DNA from 2 places in the Acetobacterium sp. MES1 genome. Region 1 is predicted to be linked to the other one. Evidence: a T-box and tRNA genes for the amino acid it is inferred to sense, from the RefSeq annotation. Region 1 holds a T-box; the other holds one or more tRNA genes.
The links. The T-box of region 1 lies ahead of pheS (phenylalanine--tRNA ligase subunit alpha). A T-box ahead of a tRNA ligase gene usually reads a tRNA of that ligase, here a tRNA-Phe.
Positions count from the first base shown of each region.

Region 1 (10,196 bases):
TAAGATTTGGAATGATCGTTTTAACATCAGATAAGTATTAATGAGGGTATTTTTTGAACCTGAGAATAACTGTGATTATAACAATGCACCAAACAAAGCTCAGTATGAATTTGAAATAAGCAAAAATATTATGTCGCAAAATGTAAGTTTCGTGACAAAATGGCTAAAGTGTGGTAAGCTATAATAAAATCTGCCGGTGCTTGTGCAAATACCATCTCAGCTTATGCCATCTTTTTTGCAGCTGTTACCAGCCAACCCCGGCAAAAATTTTAGGAGACTCTGATGACCATCCCAACCAATCTAACTGATAAAATTATTCCCAATAATGCACTGCTGGATGAATTCCTAAATTATGTTTTAACCATTAAAGGTTATTCTGAAAAGTCCGCCCAGGCTTACCGTTATGATCTGATTATTTTTTTCCGCTTCCTCAAACGCTATTTTGCGATGGTTCCCCAATCGCTGCCTTTTGATGCAATTCCCATCGATGATATCGACATTGATGTCTTAAAATCGGTAAATCTGGGGATTCTCTATGCCTTTCTTTCCTACTCCAGTAAGGAACGGCAAAATGCAGATGCGGCCCGAAGCCGCAAGGTCTCTTCCTTACGTTCATTCTTTAATTATCTGTGCAATAAGCAAAAGTACTTTCTGCCCAACCCGGTGACTGAACTGGAAATGCCCAAACTCCCGGCCCGTCATGCCCGTTATCTGGAATGGGACGAAGCCGTGGATTTATTGAAAGGGATTACCGGTCGCCATAAAGAAAGGGACTTTGCCATTATTACCCTGTTTCTCAATTGCGGGATGCGTCTTTCCGAGCTGACCCAAATAAAGATTTCCGACATCAAAAACGATGCCCTGCGCATCATTGGTAAGGGTAATAAAGAGCGTACCGTCTTTTTAAACCATGCCTGCTTAAAAGCCATCAATCGCTATCTGGCGGTGCGCCCAGAATCCAACTGCCCCTATCTCTTTCTCAGCCAGCAAAATGGCCCGATCAGCAATCGGGCGGTTCAGCACCTGGTCAAGAAACATCTGGCGAATTGCGGTCTCAATACCGATGAAATCAGTGTCCACAAACTCCGCCACACCGCTGCAACCCTGATGTTCCGTTATGGCAATGCCGATTTGCGCTCGGTTCAGGAAATTCTTGGTCATCAGAATGTTTCAACCACTCAGATCTATACCCATGTCAATGAAGAAATCCTCCGGGATACCCTTAACCAAAATCCGTTGGCACAGTTTGAAAGCGATGATTGACAACAATGGTAAAATTAAGAACTTACGTTTGCCTTTAATCTGGTGATATGCTATAATGAAGCATAACTATTTTGGAGGAAAACTCATGTACGAGGATTTAAACAGCAAACAATTAGATATCTTGAAATTCATCGAAACTCAAATGCGCGATAAACGTTATCCCCCATCGGTGCGGGAAATTTGTGCCGCTGTTAATCTGAAATCGACTTCCACTGCCCACACCTACCTGAAAAAGCTGGAAGAGTTGGGTTATATCAGGCGGGATTCAACCAAAACCCGGGCTATTGAGGTGTTGCGCCACGATCCCAATGAAACCATTTCCAGTCACTTTGATGAAAAAACAATTATCTCATTGCCAATTTTAGGCTGCGTCACTGCCGGTGCTCCAATTCTGGCAATTGAAAACATTACTGATATTTTCCCGCTGCCGCTCGATTTTACCGGATCCGATGACGCCTTTATTCTTATAGTCAAGGGGACTAGCATGATTGAAGCCGGGATTCTCGATGGTGATAAAATCATCGTCCGAAAGCAGGAGACGGCCCGAAATAATGACATTGTTGTAGCGCTTTTGCTTGAAGATAACGAAGCCACGGTCAAACGCATTTTTTACGACGAGCCCAATAAAATCCGGCTGCAACCGGAAAATAAAACCATGGATCCGATTTTCTGCAATGCCCAGGATATCAAAATTCTTGGCAAGGTAACCGGTCTGATCCGCAAATTTTAGAGCAATAAAAAAAGATGTGCAAACATCTTTTTTTTATTTTCCGTTAGTCCAGTTTCATTTTGTCTTCAATGCTTTTAAAGACATCTTTTTCGATATGATTTTTGTTGGCTTTGACCAATTCGATCTGGCTTTCAAACAACTGATTCTGGAGATCCAGGATTGTTTTGCGGCTGGTTTCACTTTCAATTTTTCCTTGTCGTAAGTGTTCCCGGTATTGGGCCAACAGATCATTTTTTTCATCCAGTTCTTTTTGCAATAAGTCTTTCTCTTCAGCCAGTGCTTGATATTTTGCCTGTTCTTCGGCCAGCAAATCGCTGAGTTTCTTGAGTTCAGCTTTAACTTGTTTCACCTCGCCGACTTCTTTGGCTTTTACTTCTTCACTGCTCCGAACTTCTTCCTCTGCGTTGAAAAGCCGCTCGGTAATATTCATACAGCCTAAAATCGCAATCCGAATATGGTTTGTGAAGGGATTCGCAGCCTTGACCCGTTCCAATTCGGTATTGACGTAGTCAGAAACGTGCTTAATATGCTCTTCGTTTCCCTTGGCCTTTAGATTAAATTCGGTATCGAGTATGCGTAATTCCATGATTGTTTGTTCAGGCATTTTTTCCTCCTGTGAAATAAATTTAGTTCTCAAAAGTGATAAAAAGGTTCTTCTTTGTTATATTCTATTATAGGTAATAAACAAGAAAATTACAATTGATTTATCAATTAATACTGCTCAATGACATCAGCCAGTTCTGTATTGCTTAAAATTCGGTAGTCAATCTGTTTTATCTCAAGATGCTTAAAACCAGCCCGTGATTCGCTATGGATAACCGGAATGGAATAAATCGCTTTCTGGTATTTTCTGGCGTAATCCAGGGTATAAATGGTACCGCTCCCCGGCGTAAAATTGGAAACAATCACAAACTGACTGGACGCACTCTGAAGACGATCCCGCTCTACGAACTTATATGGCAGAAGGGTTTCATGATGGGGGTATTCGGATACCAGACAGCCCCCCATGCCACAGATTTTATCTGCCAACTGCTGATTGGTGCTGGGATAAACCGGAGCTAAACCAGAAGGCAGAAAGGCCACCGTCTTCCCACCGGCATCCAAACAACCCTGGTGCCCATAAGAATCAGAACCGATCGCCAGGCCACTGACTACCACAAAATTGTTTTCGGCCAGTAACTTACCTGCTTGAAAAGCAAAATCTGCCCCCAAGGCGGAAGGTTGGCGGCTGCCAATCACTGCCGCCCGTTTGGAATGTGTTAAAATACTCAAGTCGCCCTGATAAAAAATCAACACCGGATGATCCGAAAATTTCAGACTATCCGGAAACGCTTCATCCCAATACGAGCAGCAAGAGATTCCCAGCTGACCGCATTGTTCGGCCAGCGTCTGGGCACAGTCCTCAGCAGCTGCGATTTCGGCCTTGCTGATCTGGCTGGAAATCATCCCAAAAGTCTGGCCGATTTCAACCAACTCCCGGAAACAAAGCTGCTGAGGAGCGGTGATCAACTCCAGCAAGCGGATCGTTTTCTGTCGACCGACCCCTTTTAATTGCTGAAGCCCGACAATATGTTCACAAATCAGATTCATGATCGTTTCAATACTTACTCACGGAGTTGGGCATCAAATGCCTGTTTCAATTCACCGAGAATCTGGTCGATAACCGGATTAATATCATTGTCAGTGAGGGTTCGTTCGTGATGACGGAAGTTTAAGGCATAGGCCAGACTCTTATAACCGGCCGGAATTTGAGCTCCGGTATAGACGTCAAACAATTCAATGCTTTCAAGGATTTCGCCGCTGTTTTTACGGATAATTGCCGCAATCGCTGCCGCCGGAATTTCAGCTTTGAGTAAAATAGCCAAATCGCGATTAGAAGCCGGGAATTTTGGCAGATCAGTAAATTTATTATCCAGGCTGGCACATTCAAAAAGTTCATCAAACGATAACTGACAAACATAACACCGTTTCGGCAGTTCATAATGCTTGACAACCATCGGATGAATCTCGCCGATTTCCCCGAGTTTGGTCCCATTGGCAAAAATTTCTGCTTTTCGTCCGGGATGAAGGAAGTCCGATCCGCCAGCAACAAACTCCGGATAGTAAATTCCAAAATGCTCAAGCAAGAGCTCAACAACCCCTTTTAATTCAAAATAATCCCCGCTGCCATAGGAACTGATGGCCAGTTTTTTGGCTTCAACCGGTAATTCTCCTGGCTTGGTGTTTTTGCGATAGGTATTGGACAATTCAAAAAAACAGCCCGCCGGGTTTTTACGATTATAGTTTAGTGAAATCACTTCCAGCTGATGGCCAATGAGGGTATGGCGCATGATGCTGTTTTCTTCCCCCAGCGGATTAATCAGCGGAATCAGGTTATCCGGAAGCTGTGTATTCAGTCCCTGAAGACGCTTTTCGCTGGTAAAGGAGGATGTCAGGGTTTCAAAATAGCCCTGACCCACCAGAATGTTTTTCAGGCTGTCTTCAAATTTCTGCACTGGGGTTTTACCGCCAACCATGGTTTCGCCGCCCATTATGGTACCAGGGATGCGATCATAGCCAAAAATCCTTACCACTTCCTCGGCCAGATCTTCTTTAAGCTCAATGTCCATCCGATAACTGGGCACTTCAACTTCCAAAACGGCATCGCTTATTTTGTTCACCGTAAAGAATAACCGGGTCAGCATGCTTGAAACTTCCTCAACAGTCAAAGAAATCCCCACAAACGCATTAAACCAATTAACATCGAGGGCAACTTTTTTTAATGCAGCCACCTGAGGGTAAACATCAATCATCCCTTCGATAACATCACAGGCACCAATATCCAGTAGCAGCTGAGTGGCCCGCAGTGCTGCCACTGCGGCTAATTCCGGATCAACACCCTTTTCAAACCGGGATGAGGCTTCGGTTCGCAGGCCCAGTTGCTTAGCCGTTAGACGTACACTGCCTTTGTTAAAATTAGCCGATTCCAGAACAATCAGACTGGTTTTATCGGTGATTTCTGAGTTTTCACCGCCCATGACTCCGGCAATGGCCACTGGAGCCTTGCCATTGGTGATCATCAGCATCGATTCATCAATTTCCCGCTCTTTATCGTCTAAGGTGACCATCTTCTTATCGGCAGTGGTTGTAACCACAATTTCCTGTGACTTAAGGCTGTGGTAATCAAAAGCATGGAGCGGTTGGCCCAGCTCCAGCATCACGTAGTTGGTGACGTCAACAATATTGTTGATTGGCCGCACCCCACTGTTTAGCAGCTTTTTCTGCATCCACAGCGGTGAGTCTTCTATTTTCTTGACTTTGAGCATCTTGGCGACATATCGGGGGCAGGCAGAATCTTCAATACGTACGGCCAAATAGTCGGCGATTTCATCAGCACTTTCTGCGGTGGCGTCATAAACTGGTACTTCAGCCATTGGCAGATCCAGGGTTGCTGCCGCTTCCCGGGCGATCCCCACAATCGATTGGCAATCCGATCGGTTAGCCGTCAGTTCCACATCGATGATCACGTCATCAAGCCACAAAAGTTCCCGGGCATCCATTCCCAGCGGCGTATTTTCCGGCAGAATCAGAATCCCTTCCATGATTTCTTTAGAAAATAAATCGGTGTTCATTCCCAGTTCTTCAATCGAGCAGAACATCCCATAGGAAAGCAATCCCCGAAAATCATTGGTGCCGATTTTGGTACCATTGGCAATTACCGCACCATCAATGGCCACCGGAACAATGGCACCTTCAAAGACATTCTTGGCCGCAGTGACAATCACCCGTTGGTCAGTTCCCATATCCACGGTACAGACGGTCAGCTTATCCGCATTGGGATGGGCTTCAATTTTGGTAATTTGTCCGGTAAAGATATTAACCACATTTTCTGAAACAACCGTTAGGGTTTCCACCTTTGTCCCGGACATCGTCAGAGCCTCCCCAAAATCAAACGGTGCCATTTTTATATCAACAAATTCTTTTAACCAATTCAGTGAAACGAGCATAATTGGGTTCCTCCTATTTAAATTGCGCTAAAAAACGCAGATCATTTTCAAACAATAAACGCAGATCGTTGATGCCATACTTGATCATTGTGATCCGGTCAAGGCCCATGCCAAAGGCAAAGCCGCTGTATTCATCCGGGTCAATGCCACAGAAGCGCAAAACATTCGGGTGAACCATTCCGCAACCGAGAATTTCAATCCAGCCGGTGTTGCTGCAAACCTTACAGCCAACGCCGCCGCATTTAAAGCAGGTTACATCCATCTCAGCGCTGGGCTCGGTAAAATAGAACTGGTGGGGGCGGAACTTGGTTTTCGTCTGTTCACCAAAGAGTTTCTTGGCAAATAAATCAAGGGTTCCTTTAAGATCGCTCATGGTGATGCCTTTATCAATCACCAATCCCTCCATCTGATGGAAGACTGGAGAATGGGTAGCGTCGATTTCATCAAAGCGATAAACCCGACCCGGTGAAATAATCCGCAGGGGTGGTTGCTGTTCTTCCATAACCCGAACTTGAACCGGTGAAGTCTGAGTTCTCAGCACGATATCATCCTGATAGTAAAAAGTGTCCTGGAGGTCTCTGGCCGAATGATCCTGAGGCACATTCAAATAGTCAAAATTATATTTTGCCCATTCAATCTCCGGACCTTCGGCAATGGAGAAGCCCATTCCCAGAAAGATTTCTTTTAAATCATTGATAATCGTAGTTAACGGATGCAGGTTTCCCGCCTGATGTTTTTGTCCAGGCAGGGACACATCGATACGTTCTTCTTTGATCTGCGCTTCAATTTCCTGTTGTTCCAGTAACTGTTTTTGCGCCATGATGTTACTTTCAATTTCTTCCCGGATTTCATTGGCCAGCTTGCCAATGACCGGACGTTCCTCGTTGGAAAGCTTGCCCATTCCTTTTAGGGCAATGGTCAGTTCGCCTTTTTTACCCAGATACTTAATCCGGACATTATCCAGTGATTTCAGTTCGGTAACGGCACTTAGATCAGCTATACAGCGATCTCGTAATTGTTTGAGTTCTAGCTCCATTTCTTTCTCCTTATAAATAAAAAAATCGTCCTCTCAAAAGGACGAAATCATTCCGCGGTACCACCTTAAATTAATACATAATTGTATTCACTTAAAATTTTAACGCAATTAACGTTAGCTGCTATCAATCATCAAAATTGGTTGATGCGGTTCACAGCTAAAACTCCAGAGGGAACTTCAATAAATTTAAACACAAAATCTCTCAGCCTGGGATTTTTTCTCTGTAAAGTCTCATCTTTATTTACTCGCTCTATCATTGTAGATAAGTTATTTAATTATCTTTTACTTTGGTCTGGCATTCCTTAAAATCTCGAATCAGATCATACATGATTATACCTGCAGCCGTTGCCACATTCAGTGACTCCGCTTGACCCAAAATGGGAATTTTCAGTAACAGATCGCAGCATTCACTCATTTGCTTCGACATTCCCTGGGATTCATTCCCCATAACGATGGCAAATGAACCGTTGAGGGACTGGCGTTCCCATAAACAACTGCCACTTAAGGAAGTACCGATGATCGTTACCTGCTGCTCTTTTAACTGCTTGACCGTATCAAGCAGCGAAACGACCTGATAAATCGGCAAGTGAAAGACCGAACCCATCGAACCCCGTAGTACCTTCTCATTGTAAATATCCGCTGTTTTAGCAGACGTCACCACACAGTCAAAACCTGCTGCATCGGCAGTACGAATAATGGTACCAACATTGTAGGGATCCTGAACATCCTCCAGTAAAACCGTACGCTTGAAGGTTCCCGGTCGGCTATTAATTTTATGCAGTACCGCCATAATTCCTTCGGGTTTTTGTAAACCGGACAGGCTTGCCAGAATCGTCGGACTGACGATTGCAATGGCAACTTTATTGTTCTCCAAAGTAACCAGACGATCCCTGACAGATGCGCCATTAATCTTTAGCCAAGTGCTGGTAATAAAGATCTGCTTAAACTGCAATTGATTTTTAACTGCTTCCAGAAAAAGCTTGGTGCCTTCGATGGCAAAGGTACCTTCGGCGTCCCGAAAGGATTTACTGCTGAGTTTACGCAGATACTTCAGTTGCTCATTATTTTTTGATGTAATTTCTGGAAACATCGTTAATGGTCTTTTCGGGACAGTTTGTTAATCTCATTAATGGAGCGATTCTCCCCCATCACAATCAGTTTATCTCCGGCATGAATCACATCACTGGCCAATGGCGAAGCATTTAAGACATCCAGACTCCGAATTGCAATTACATTTAAGCCATGTTTTTCCCGGAGGTTTAACTGTTCCAGGTTTTTTCCTTCCCAAATATGAAGGGACTCCACCTCAACGATGGAATGATTGGTATCCAGCTCCAAAATATCGATAAAATCGCCGGAAAACAGATTATGCGCAACCCGCTCACCCATGTCCCGCTCTGGAGAAAATACTTTTTTGACCCCTAATTTAAGTAGCACCTTTTCGTGCTGGGCATTGTTGGCTTTTCCATAAATTTCATTGATTCCCAGTTCCTGAGCATTGACAATACCCATAATACTGCTGTTAATGTCTGAGGTAATGGAAACCACCACCGCATCGACATTCTTCAAGCCAATCGATTTCAGTGCATTAATATCGGTCACATCCGCTTGCACCGCATAGGTTACCAAATTCGCAATGTTTTGAATTTTTTCTTCGTCATTATCGACGACAACAACATTACAGCCCAATTCGCTGAGGGTGATGGCCAGTGCTTCACCAAAACGCCCTAAACCAAGAACCGCAAACTGCTTTTCTTTCAATTAATACTCCTCCTCTAGCCAATCATAATGTTGCCTTCCGGCAATTTGAAATTTCCCACGTTTTCTCGGGCTCGCTTTTCACTGCGTGAAATCGCATAGGCTACCGTTAACGGACCCAGCCGGCCAACAAACATGGTCAAACTGATGGCTATTTTCCCCGCTGTTGATAAATGAGGGGTTAAACCGGTTGTTAAGCCAACCGTACCAAATGCTGAAAGAACTTCAAAAACCACCGTTTCAAAAGAAGCTTCAGGTTCAGTACATAATAACACAAAAATCATAAAGATGACAATACCCAATGCAATGACAATCACCGAAATGGACCGACGGATTGCCGGGCCCATGATGCTACGCTTAAAGGCCACCACATCTTTTCGACCATGAAGAACGGAGACAACCGTCATCATAATAATCGCAAAGGTGGTGGTTTTAACGCCGCCACCGGTGGACCCCGGTGAAGCTCCGATAAACATAAACAGCATGGTTAAAAACAATGATGGTGTTGTTAAAGCGGCAATGTCAATGGTATTATAACCAGCAGTTCTTGGTGTGATCGACTGGAAAGCGGCGGCCAGTAGTTTTTCGGGAAAAGAAAGCTTTCCCATCGTCATCGGATTATTGTATTCAAAAACAAAAAAAAGCACAAAACCAATAATCAAAAGAACACCGGTGACTGTCAGGGCCAGTTTGGCATGCATAGTCATTTTTTCAAATTTTCGAATGTTAATGATATCACTGGTAACGGCAAATCCCAGCCCCCCCAGAATAATCAGCCCGCCAATCACAAAATTGACAATAAAATTACCGACATATTTTGTCAGGCTGGAGTAATTCCCAAATAGATCAAAACCAGCATTACAAAAGGCAGAAATCGAATGAAAAAAGCTGAAGGCAGTGCCCCGCAAAAATCCATATTCCGGAATAAAAACCAGGGCCAACAATAATGCCCCAACTGTTTCAATGATCAGCGATGAAAAGAAAATGTACTTGGTGAATTTAACTACTCCGGAAAGTGAATCCATGTTCACTGAGGATTGAATCAGCAGACGATCCTTGATCGTAATCCGTTTTCCCGCCAGTACAAAAAACATTGTCGTCAATGACATGAAGCCCAGGCCACCGATCTGTATCAGTAAAATAATAACGACTTTCCCAAATACCGACCAAAAGGTGCCGGTGTCCACAACCACAAGCCCCGTTACGCATACTGCTGAGGTAGCCGTAAATAACGCATTAATAAAACCACCGCTGGTTCCTGATGCGCTGGCCATCGGCAAGGTCAACAAAATGGCTCCCAGTAGGATCACCAGTGCAAATCCATAAATCAGCATTTCTGCCGGGGAACGTTGTCCCGCAAATTTTTTAAAGTTCCAGCGTATTTTTTCTGCCATGATTCGATTCCTGCCTTAAATATTTAATA
Region 1 covers NZ_MJUY01000002.1:62,832-73,027, reverse strand. The annotation lists gene BI182_RS00350 (tyrosine recombinase XerC) at 283-1,263, shown strand; gene lexA (transcriptional repressor LexA) at 1,349-1,993, shown strand; gene zapA (cell division protein ZapA) at 2,037-2,597, opposite strand; gene BI182_RS00335 (DNA-processing protein DprA) at 2,705-3,583, opposite strand; gene pheT (phenylalanine--tRNA ligase subunit beta) at 3,598-5,979, opposite strand; gene pheS (phenylalanine--tRNA ligase subunit alpha) at 5,993-7,015, opposite strand; T-box leader at 7,050-7,281, opposite strand; gene BI182_RS00320 (TrmH family RNA methyltransferase) at 7,287-8,105, opposite strand; gene BI182_RS00315 (potassium channel family protein) at 8,108-8,776, opposite strand; gene BI182_RS00310 (TrkH family potassium uptake protein) at 8,791-10,167, opposite strand.

Region 2 (10,196 bases), on a different contig from region 1:
CGCTGCCGCTTTCTTTTTCGTTGTATTCGTCGTTTTTCTCTTTCAATCTTTACAGTCTCGTCCATTTATTTACCTCTTGTATTTATTCGTTACGTTTTTGTTACATTATGATACCATATTATTATCTGTTCTGCAAGATTTTTGGTAAAAAAAGACACCGTCATTTCGGTGTCTCAGACTGTAAAAAAGCTAACCCAGTACCGACAATTGTTATATCATGTTGTACGCATCGGAGCGGACACGGCATCGCCTGTCCGATTCCGCAGCGAACAACAGATTAATAATTGGTCGGTACGGTAGTTTTGCGATAACCTCAGTCACAGTTATTTCGGTGTCTGATGGTTTAAATATAATCGCCGCTACTGATATTGAAGTAATTGCCAATCGGCTGGGCCTCATCATTGACCCGTACTTCAAAGTGGACATGATTGGCAGTGGACGATCCGGTCGATCCCATTCCACCAATACGCTGACCCTGGGTAACTGCCTGACCTTCTACTACATCCACCGAACTGAAGTGTCCATAAAGGGTTGAATAGCCGTTGCCATGATCAATGATCACACACTTGCCATAACCACCATACCAGCTGGACAAGGTGACCGTTCCCGAGGCCGCTGCATAAATGTCAGTTCCTTCGCTGTTTAAGATGTCAACCGCAGCCGCCCGATAATGATTGCTGTAGTAGCCGCCATCGTAGTCACGGAGAATTTCTCCTACCCGGCCACTGGCCGGGATCATAAACTGAGCCTGAGGCGTCTCTTTGGCCGGTTCTACCGCCGGGGTTTCAGCAGCCGGGGCTTCAACCGCCGGTAGCTCAGCAACCGGTTCTTCCGGAATATCAGTTATTGGTGGTTCAGTGATGGGATTTTCCTCTGTCGGCGCTTCGACCACGGGAGTGTCCACCACTGGTGCTTCATCAACTGGAGATGTTTCCGGCTGGATATCCTCAACAACAACCTCAGTCACCGGTGCTTCAATAACTGGTACGTCTTCAACCGGTACCTCTGCCACTACCGCCGGGGTTTCTGTCGCTTGATTTACTGGTGTCTCTGACGTATGACTCGCAGCCACACTGGCAGTGTTTGTCTCCGGTTCAAGAATTGGTTCTTCTTCAACTACAGCCGCAACCGAGCCCGTTTGAAGCTTTTCGGCATCTGTGATGGGTGTTTCCTGAGAAGCTGTCGCTGCAGCTGGTTCCACATTGTCAACACGGGCAACCAAAACCTCCGGCTGATTATTCTTTTCCTCGGTTCTGATGGCAGTTATGACTTGGGTTACTTCTTCTGTTGTTAAAAAATCTGTAGATCGGGCCGTCCGGATTTCATAATCGCTACCTTCCCGGTTTCTTCGTCCACTTTTATCAGCACTGGTATCACCAACTGCTGCTTCCAGTACTTCCAGACTGTCAATATAGCCAATACTGGTACCTTTGTAAATCACCTCGTAGGCCCGGGTTTGCGCATCGACTGCTCCGGCTCCCACTAATACTAAAAAAGTACAGACCACCACTGCGGAGCCCCGCATTTTAAACAGCCGCCTTTTGTCTTTGTTCAACGTTTCCCCGTGATTGACATGTTCAATCTCTACGAATTCATCATGTTCAACTTGCTTGGTCGACCAATTAAATCGGTATTTTTTAATTCTTGCTCGGACTTTTTCAAAAAAATTCTGAGTTTTTTCCATGCCTCTCCTCCTGTTACAATTTATTTACATTTATGATACCATATGGCTTTATATTTTACAAGTATTTTGTATGTCTAAACGTTTTTTATTCGCTATGGTATTCGTTCATAAATCAGGAAGAAAGGGTATGACACTAAATACGGCTGCAACTATTGGCCATCGTTCCAGCCTAAAATTTTAATCAGTCGCAATTCCGAATAACCATAGGCACTGGCCGGATAATTGATTCGATCCGTGGTATTCGAATTAATGAGATAATCTGCCATTTTTCCATCGCTGTCCGTAATTACATCTGTAATGATAACCGAATGGAGCCAGTCGCCATTTTGTCCATATTGTAAAACATCGCCAATTGATCCCGAATAGACGTTCTCGTCAACAAGCGCCACCAGTCCATAGCCATCATTTTCGCTGGCGTAGGTGTAAAATTCCTCAACCCCGGTCCAGGCAGGGCTCCGACCCCAGTCCACTTCATCCAGATTCACTTCTTCGCCGTACCATTTCCATTTGTTGTCACCGTCGCTGTCCATGGGGATTCCACCAGCAAAAAGACACTGTGAAATATAATTATTGCAGTTACCACCGTAACGATCATAACTGCCATAAGCATCATTTCGCTCGACTTCAATGGCATCAACCCAGGTCATGGCGTAATCCAGTGCTGCCTCCGTATCATAGTCATGATCAACTGCTACTGTCTCGCTTTCCCATACCTCTGAATTAAAGTCATCCTTTTCCTCGGCCAAGGCTTCGATAACTGCCAGTGCATCACTAAGCAGTTCATCTGCCACCACCTCAGGATCGTCATAACTGCCTTCAATTGCTTCTTCCAGCATTAAAAAGCTGTCCTCGTCTTTATAATGTTCAGTGATGGCATAACCATCAGCGGTTTCCGTGAGATAAAAGGTGTGGGTAATCCCGGAACTGGAAGACTCCACATCGGGGATAAAGGCAAAGTTAACGGTATGGTCTTCTAACAGAACCACTTCGATCGCATCCGAATTGGTGTCAACGCTTGTCACAGTCAAGCCACATTGATAGTCACTCATTCTCAGATCATTACTCTGGTTTTGTCGCAGTTGGATCAGATAGTCCATGGCACTCTGATTGACCCAGGCATTTTCACCGGTGGGATCGACAAAAATCCCGGTAAGGTCCTCCGTTTCCAGATTGGCCATGGCACGGAAATAGGTTTCAAAATAGTCATTGATCGGTTTTAGCATGGCACTATCGATTGTCTCATCGCTCTCCCGAATTTTTATGTTGCCTCCGCTTTTAGCCGTATTACTTTCCGGTTTCGCATCAAAAATACTCCCAGCACTGGTCGCAACGGCATCTGAATTTGCCATGACACCGATAGACACGACACCCATTGCCATGATCGTCATGATCACCAGCCCGATCATTGTTCTTCTTCGTTTCCGCCTGATGGCATTTTTTCTTCTTTTCATTTCCCCACCTCTTCAGTATTTGTAACAATTATATATCTATAATGTGTACTTCTCGTGAACAAACCATGAAGATCTGAAAAAAACCGACAAACCGATTATTTATTGATACTGTACCACCAAAACCTGGCAATAATCCAAAAAATAAAAAAAACAGCTTACGCTGTCATCTTTATAAGTGGTGGTGCCCAGAGGCGGAATCGAACCACCGACACGGGGATTTTCAGTCCCCTGCTCTACCGACTGAGCTATCTGGGCATATATAAAACTTGGCAAAAAAATATGGTGGGCCTTCAGGGGCTCGAACCCCGGACCTACCGGTTATGAGCCGGTTGCTCTAACCAACTGAGCTAAAGGCCCCCAAGTAATTTCTAAAAAAAATGGTCGAGGTGAGAGGATTCGAACCTCCGGCCCCATGGTCCCAAACCATGTGCGCTACCAAACTGCGCTACACCTCGATACAATACTTGACTATTATAAATGTTTTCGTGTCTGCTGTCAAGGACTTTTTTATCTTTATGCTTTTCGATACGATTTATCTTTGACGACTTGCTTATTATAGCACGATCGCAAACCCTAATGCAAGTCTTTTTTTCACAAAAGAATCATTTTTTTGACTCTTTTGTGAAAAAGCTTGATCCGTATCTATTTTTCCAATACGGTTGCCTTGGCAGTGGTTGATTCTTTTTCTCGGCGGTTCAGATAACCCTCAACCCGATTAACCCCCCAGCCAAAAATTCTGATCAAGGGATAGATATCCAAGGTTGTAATACCCAACACGATAAACATCGCTGGCAGAAAATCCTGGATTGGAGTCAGGAAAAACAAATCTTCCAAGAACAGCACACAGCATAAAAATGAAACCGTCATCGCAAAGAATAAGGCCCAGCGCTTATTGTCAAGTGGCTGGCAGACCCGAAAAAGAATCACTAAGCCAATCAAACCGGTGGAAATAACCGCCAGCGTAGAAATTTGCTGATGATCGAGAGACAGGTAAGCGCCGACGATCATGATCATCACCACATTAAACACCACCGTCAGCGCCCCCGGCAAGGATTTTTTGAGCACCTTTTCGAGAAAGTTGCCGGTAATCCGGTTCTTATTGGGCTCCAGGGCCAGAAAAACCGAGGGTGCCCCAATTGTCAACGCACTGATCAAGGTCAGTTGAATCGGTACAAAAGGATAGGCCTCATTGGCAATGATCACAATCACCGCCAGCAAAAGCGAAAACATGGTTTTCACCAAAAATAGCGAGGCCGCCCTGGTAATATTATTAATAACCCGGCGCCCTTCCATCAAGACCCGGGTAAAACTGGCGAAGTTGGAATCCAATAAGACCAACTGTGAAACCTGGCGCACCGCATCGCTGCCTTCGGCCATGGCAATGCTACAGTCCGCCTCTCTTAAAGCCAGTACATCATTGACCCCATCCCCAGTCATCGCCACGGTATGACCTTGATTTTTAAGCGATTCAATTAAAAGTCGTTTCTGCCCCGGGGTTACCCGACCAAAAACCGAATAGTCCAGCGCAGCCTTACGGACATCCTCCTCGGTGGTGAGGGTGGCGGCATCCACAGAATTATCCCAATCCAGCAAACCCGCCCGATGGGCAACCTGAGATACCGTTACTGGATTATCTCCGGAAATAACTTTGATTGTGACTCCCTGATTTCTAAAAAACTCCAGGGTCTTCTTGGCTTCCTGACGAATTTTATCGCCCATCGGCAACAGTGCCACCGTTTTGATATGATCCGGCAAACTCCCATCCTCTTTAAATGGTTCCGAAGCATAGCCCAACATTAAAACCCGATTGCCTTCACTGGCATAGCCTTCAACCTTATCCTGAATTTCCGGATAACGCTCTTTTAAAATGAATTCCGGTGCCCCGATCACAAAGGTGCCCTGGTCGCTGAAAAAAGCACCACTCCACTTCCGCTCCGAGGAAAAGGGAACTACCCGGTCACACTGCCATTTGGGCGCCTCGCCCTTGCAACTTTCATAAAGGGCCCGATAGGTGGCATTATCATCTTTTAAATTGGCAATCAAAGCCCGGATCGCCTGAACCGGATTTTTGTCATGACAAAGGGTTTCCATTGACAATACTTCCATATTGCCCTCGGTGATGGTTCCGGTTTTATCCAGACAAAGCATATCGACCCGGGCCAGCGTCTCAATGCAATAAAGCTCCTGAACCAGCGTCTGATGCTGTCCCAACCGGATTACCCCAACGGCCAGGGCGACACTGGTTAAGAGTACCAACCCTTCCGGAATCATCCCAATCAATGCCGCCACCGTCTGGGTCACACCAGCCTGAAGCGGCAGCGCCTGGACGATCAACTGCTTATAGAGAAGCAGCAGACCAATGGGAACAATCACGATGCTGATGCTTTTCATAATAAAGCCCAATGCTTTCATAATTTCAGAGTTCGGTTTTTTTGCCACCTTGACAGCGTCAACCAGTTTTGAGGCATAGTTTTCCAGACCAACCTGAGTCACCAAAACGCTGGCTTCCCCGGAAACCACAAAACTGCCGGACAGCAGCGAATCGCCCTCATATTTCATAATCGAATCTGACTCACCTGTCAGCAACGATTCATTGACTTCCAGCTCACCTTTGACCACCCGGGAATCGGATGGCACCTGTTTGCCAGCCTTGAGGATCAGAATATCGTCCAGGACGATTTTTTCAAAAACAATTTCCTGGCGGTTGCCATCCCTGATCACCGTCACATGGGGTTGTGAAATCAACGAGAGCCGATCAATGGTTTTTTTTGCCTTAATTTCCTGAATGATACCAATCAATGTGTTTATTATGACAATATTAATAAATAGAAGGTTTTGAAATGACTGTACAAAAATAACCATTAATGCCAGGATGATGTTAAGCATGTTAAACAAGGTTAAACTATTATCCCTGACAATTCTACCAATGGTTTTTGTTTTGGATTGGGGCTGGATATTAACCTTTCCGGCGGCGATCCTTTCTTCAACCTGGACTTGACTCAGTCCAATTTCAAGGTTGATATGATTATCCATTTAATCCTCCCATTTTGTTATTTACTGGTTGGATTATATCACCGCAATCTTAAAATACCTTGTAGCGCCTCCCGCCGTTTAACAATTGATAACTGTTTCAAATTTTACCAAAAAATTTATTAAACAAAAAAGAAGTCTGCCCCAGGGACAAACCTCTTTATATGTGTAGTATTAATTTTTTTGTTATGCCAGACTTTCTCTGACCACTTGATTCACAAGCTTACCATCCGCCCGACCTTTAACCTTCGGCATCAGGGCACTCATTATTTTTCCCATGTCTTTGGCATCAACAGCACCGGTTTCTGTTATTGTTTCAGCCACAATTACTTTGATTTCATCAAGTGTTAATTGTGTAGGAAGGTAGCTCTCGATAATTACTATTTCTTCGCGAGCCTGCTGGATTAAATCGTCTCTTTGAGCTTTCTCAAACTCAGCCAGGCCATCCCGACGTTGTTTGAGCTGTTTGGCAATAATTTCAAGAATCTGGTCATCTGCCAGTTCCACTTGCTGATCCTTCTCGACTTGTAAAATAGCCGCCCGAATCATGGTAACGGTCGATTTCTTGACCTTATCCTTTTCCTTCATTGCTGTTTTTAAGTCAGCCTGTAATTGATCCTTTAATGCCAATTAGTCACATCCTATCTTTTTTTCATCTTTCTTTTTCTAGCTGCTTCTGATTTTCTTTTTCGCTTTACGCTTGGCTTTTCATAATGCTCTCTTTTGCGAATTTCAGACATAACCCCAGCCATTGCAGTTTTTCTTTTGAAACGTCGCAATGCACTTTCGAGTGTTTCATTTTCTTTGATTTTTACTTCAGACATTTTCAACCCCCCCCTCTAATCCGTTGCTAATTTCCGGTATTGTCAATCAACATGGTATGAGTCAAACTTTATTATACGCAATATTTAGAGCGCTGTCAATTATTTTTCAGCCTGGTGGCCATAATAATGGTCGGCCGCCCAATAAATGATAATGCAGATGCGGAACGGTCTGATTACCATCCTTACCGCAATTATTCACCAGTCGAAAACCACTCTCGGCAATCCCCGTTTTAAGGGCAATGCGATTGGCTACCGTATGAACATGGCAAATAATATCATTGCCTGCCTGAACCGACAGGATCGAATCAAAATGTTCTTTGGGGATAATAATCACATGAACCGGGGCCTGGGGCGCAATATCGTTAAAGGCGATGACCCGGTCATCTTCATAAACCACATCGGCGGGAATTTCCTTATTGACGATCTTACAAAAAATACAGTCTTGGGACATATCTTCCTCCTTAATTATATAGATTCTCCGACTAACTTATCAGCATACCGACTAATATATGATACCCTAACCGGGATGATTCTACCACTTATTTCTTCATCGGTTTTGAGTATCACTGGCAGATAGTTCTTGGTGTGGCCGGTATAGCCAGCATCATCGTGGGTTGCTTCAAAAAGCACCTCAACCACACTGTCATCATTTTTTTTAAGAAAGGCCGCTTCCAATTCCCGGGACAATTCGCTCAGTTCATGACTGCGGGAATTTTTCAGGCTTTCATCGATCTGATCCGGAAAATGGGCCGCTTTTGTTCCGGATCGCCGGGAATATTTAAATACATGGATCTGGTAGAAGCCTACCGCCCTGGCAAAGTCGAGCGTCTCAGCAAATTCTGCCCCCGTTTCTCCGGGGAAGCCTACCATGATATCCGTGGTGATGGCGGCCAATGGAAAGACCTCCCGGATCTGGTTGACGATCTCCATGTATTCAGCCGTCGTATAACGGCGGCCCATCCGTTTGAGCACGGTATCACTACCGCTTTGCAAAGATAAATGAAAATGCGGACAGAAGCTGTTAAGTGCCGCCAGCCGCTTAAGCCGCTGAGGAGTTATAAATTTGGGTTCCATCGACCCCAGCCGAATCCGTTTAAGCTCTTCAATTTTGTCAAGGGTTTCAATCAGATCAATCAGATCGGTTTTACCGGTGTCTTCTTGATCAATTCCATAGGAGGCAATGTGAATCCCAGACAGGATCACCTCCTGATACCCCATTGCCACCACCCGGTTGACTTCATCAATAATCTGCTGCTGGTTGCGGCTTCGCACCGGCCCTCTGGCAAAGGGGACAATACAATAGGTACAAAATTGATTGCAGCCCTCCTGAATTTTAATAAAGGCCCGGGTTTTTCCTTTGACCTCGGAAATCATCAGCGGTTCAAATACCTTTTCAGCCATGATATCCGAGACAAAATCCCGCTGGCTGACATCATTGCGATGGGCAGTAATATAGGACAGAATGTCGCCCCGATTTTTGGTGCCAATCATTAAATCCACTTCCGCTATTTTTTCCACTTCCGCAGGAGCCACCTGGACATAGCAACCCACCGCACAGATAATCGCCTCGGGGTTGATCCGCTTGGCCTTGCGCATCATTTTTCGAGATTTCTGATCGCCCAGATGGGTGACCGTACAGGTGTTGATGACGTAAACATCGGCCACCTCGGAAAAATCCACAATGGTATAGCCAGCCGACTCAAAAAGCTCCATCATCGCCTCGCTGTCGTAGGTGTTGACCTTACAGCCCAGGGTCATAAAAGCAACTTTGTTATTTGTGTTGTTCATACCGCTTCTTTCCACCTCACTTCCAGAAATTTAATTGACTGAGCACCATCATCCCGGCGGTTTCCGTACGTAAGATCCGTTTACCCAGACTAACGCTGATCACTCCGGCAGCTTGGCAGGCCGCCGCTTCCTGGGGATCAAAGCCCCCTTCCGGGCCAATAATCACCGCAATTCTTAGCGGTTTATCAGCGTCCCGCTTTTTTTCAAAAGCGGTCAGTGCTTCTTTAAGGGTCTGCCGGTTTTCATCCTCATAGGCTAAGAGTATCAGATCGTAGCGATCCGTTTCCTGCAAAACACCAGCCAGGGTGAGTGGTGTCCCGATCTTCGGGATGATGCCCCGTTTCGACTGCTTGGCTGCTTCATAGGCAATCCGCTGCCAGCGTTCGATTTTTTTATCCTGTTTGTCTTTGATTTGTACAACCGCCCGCAATGAAGAAAAGGGGACGATCTCATAAACGCCTAACTCCACCCCTTTTTGAATAATCATTTCCATTTTGGTGCCCTTGGGCAAGCCCTGATAGAGGGTGATTAAAAGCTCCGGCGTTTCGCCCTGGGATGGTTCCTGGCTCTTTATATAGCCGGAAATTGTCCGATCTGTGGGGCTGTCCAATACAATCAGATAGTCATTGCCCAGACCATCACAAACTTCGATGCGATCATCTTTTCCCAACCGCAAAACCTTGGTAATATGTTTGAAATCTTCCCCGGAAATAACAACGGTGGATCCGGAGATCTGACCGGGTTCGACAAAAAAGCGATGCATGCTAGTCTCTTTTCTGGGCAACCACGCCAACCCACTCGCCCATTTGCTGAACATAAACCAGTTTGAAGTTTTCCGCTTCCAAAGCATTGAGGACGTCCCCCAACCGGTCAATGATGATGCCGGAAGAAATAAAGATGCCGTTTTCTTTCAGATAGGGTTTGATGATCCCTGACAACTCGACAATGGCGGCAGCCAGTATATTGGCCACAATCACATCGGCCTGTTCATCGATGACATCCAACAGATTTCCTTCGCGGATTTCAACCAGAGCGCCTAAATCATTGAGCTCCGCATTTTCCCGGGCAATTTTTACGGCCAGGGTATCAAAATCAACCGCCACTACTTTTTTTGCTTTCAGTTTACCGGCAATCAATGAGAGCACTCCGGTACCACAGCCAATATCCAGCACCACGTCGCCAGGCTTAATATACTCTTCCAGCTTTATGGCACAAAGCTGAGTGGTTTCATGGGTGCCGGTGCCAAAAGCCATACCGGGATCAATGTTGATGACGATCTCATCCTCTTCGGGGGCATAGGCTTCCCAGGTCGGTTTGATGACAATACTTTTGCCGACCTTGGTGGGTTTATAGAACTTTTTCCAGGAGTTGGCCCAATCCTCCTCTTCCACCTCGGTAATCAGCATCTCACAAGCACCG
Region 2 covers NZ_MJUY01000047.1:152,940-163,135, forward strand. The annotation lists gene BI182_RS12930 (hypothetical protein) at 1-65, opposite strand, end outside; gene BI182_RS12935 (M23 family metallopeptidase) at 344-1,684, opposite strand; gene BI182_RS12940 (amidase domain-containing protein) at 1,834-3,135, opposite strand; tRNA gene BI182_RS12945 (tRNA-Phe) at 3,315-3,390, opposite strand; tRNA gene BI182_RS12950 (tRNA-Ile) at 3,416-3,492, opposite strand; tRNA gene BI182_RS12955 (tRNA-Pro) at 3,514-3,590, opposite strand; gene BI182_RS12960 (cation-translocating P-type ATPase) at 3,778-6,168, opposite strand; gene BI182_RS12965 (GatB/YqeY domain-containing protein) at 6,352-6,795, opposite strand; gene rpsU (30S ribosomal protein S21) at 6,807-6,989, opposite strand; gene BI182_RS12975 (histidine triad nucleotide-binding protein) at 7,096-7,440, opposite strand; gene mtaB (tRNA (N(6)-L-threonylcarbamoyladenosine(37)-C(2))-methylthiotransferase MtaB) at 7,455-8,777, opposite strand; gene BI182_RS12985 (RsmE family RNA methyltransferase) at 8,794-9,540, opposite strand; gene prmA (50S ribosomal protein L11 methyltransferase) at 9,542-10,196, opposite strand, start outside.
Region 2: it has a tRNA-Phe gene. The T-box ahead of pheS (phenylalanine--tRNA ligase subunit alpha) is inferred to sense a tRNA for this amino acid. The anticodon was not compared.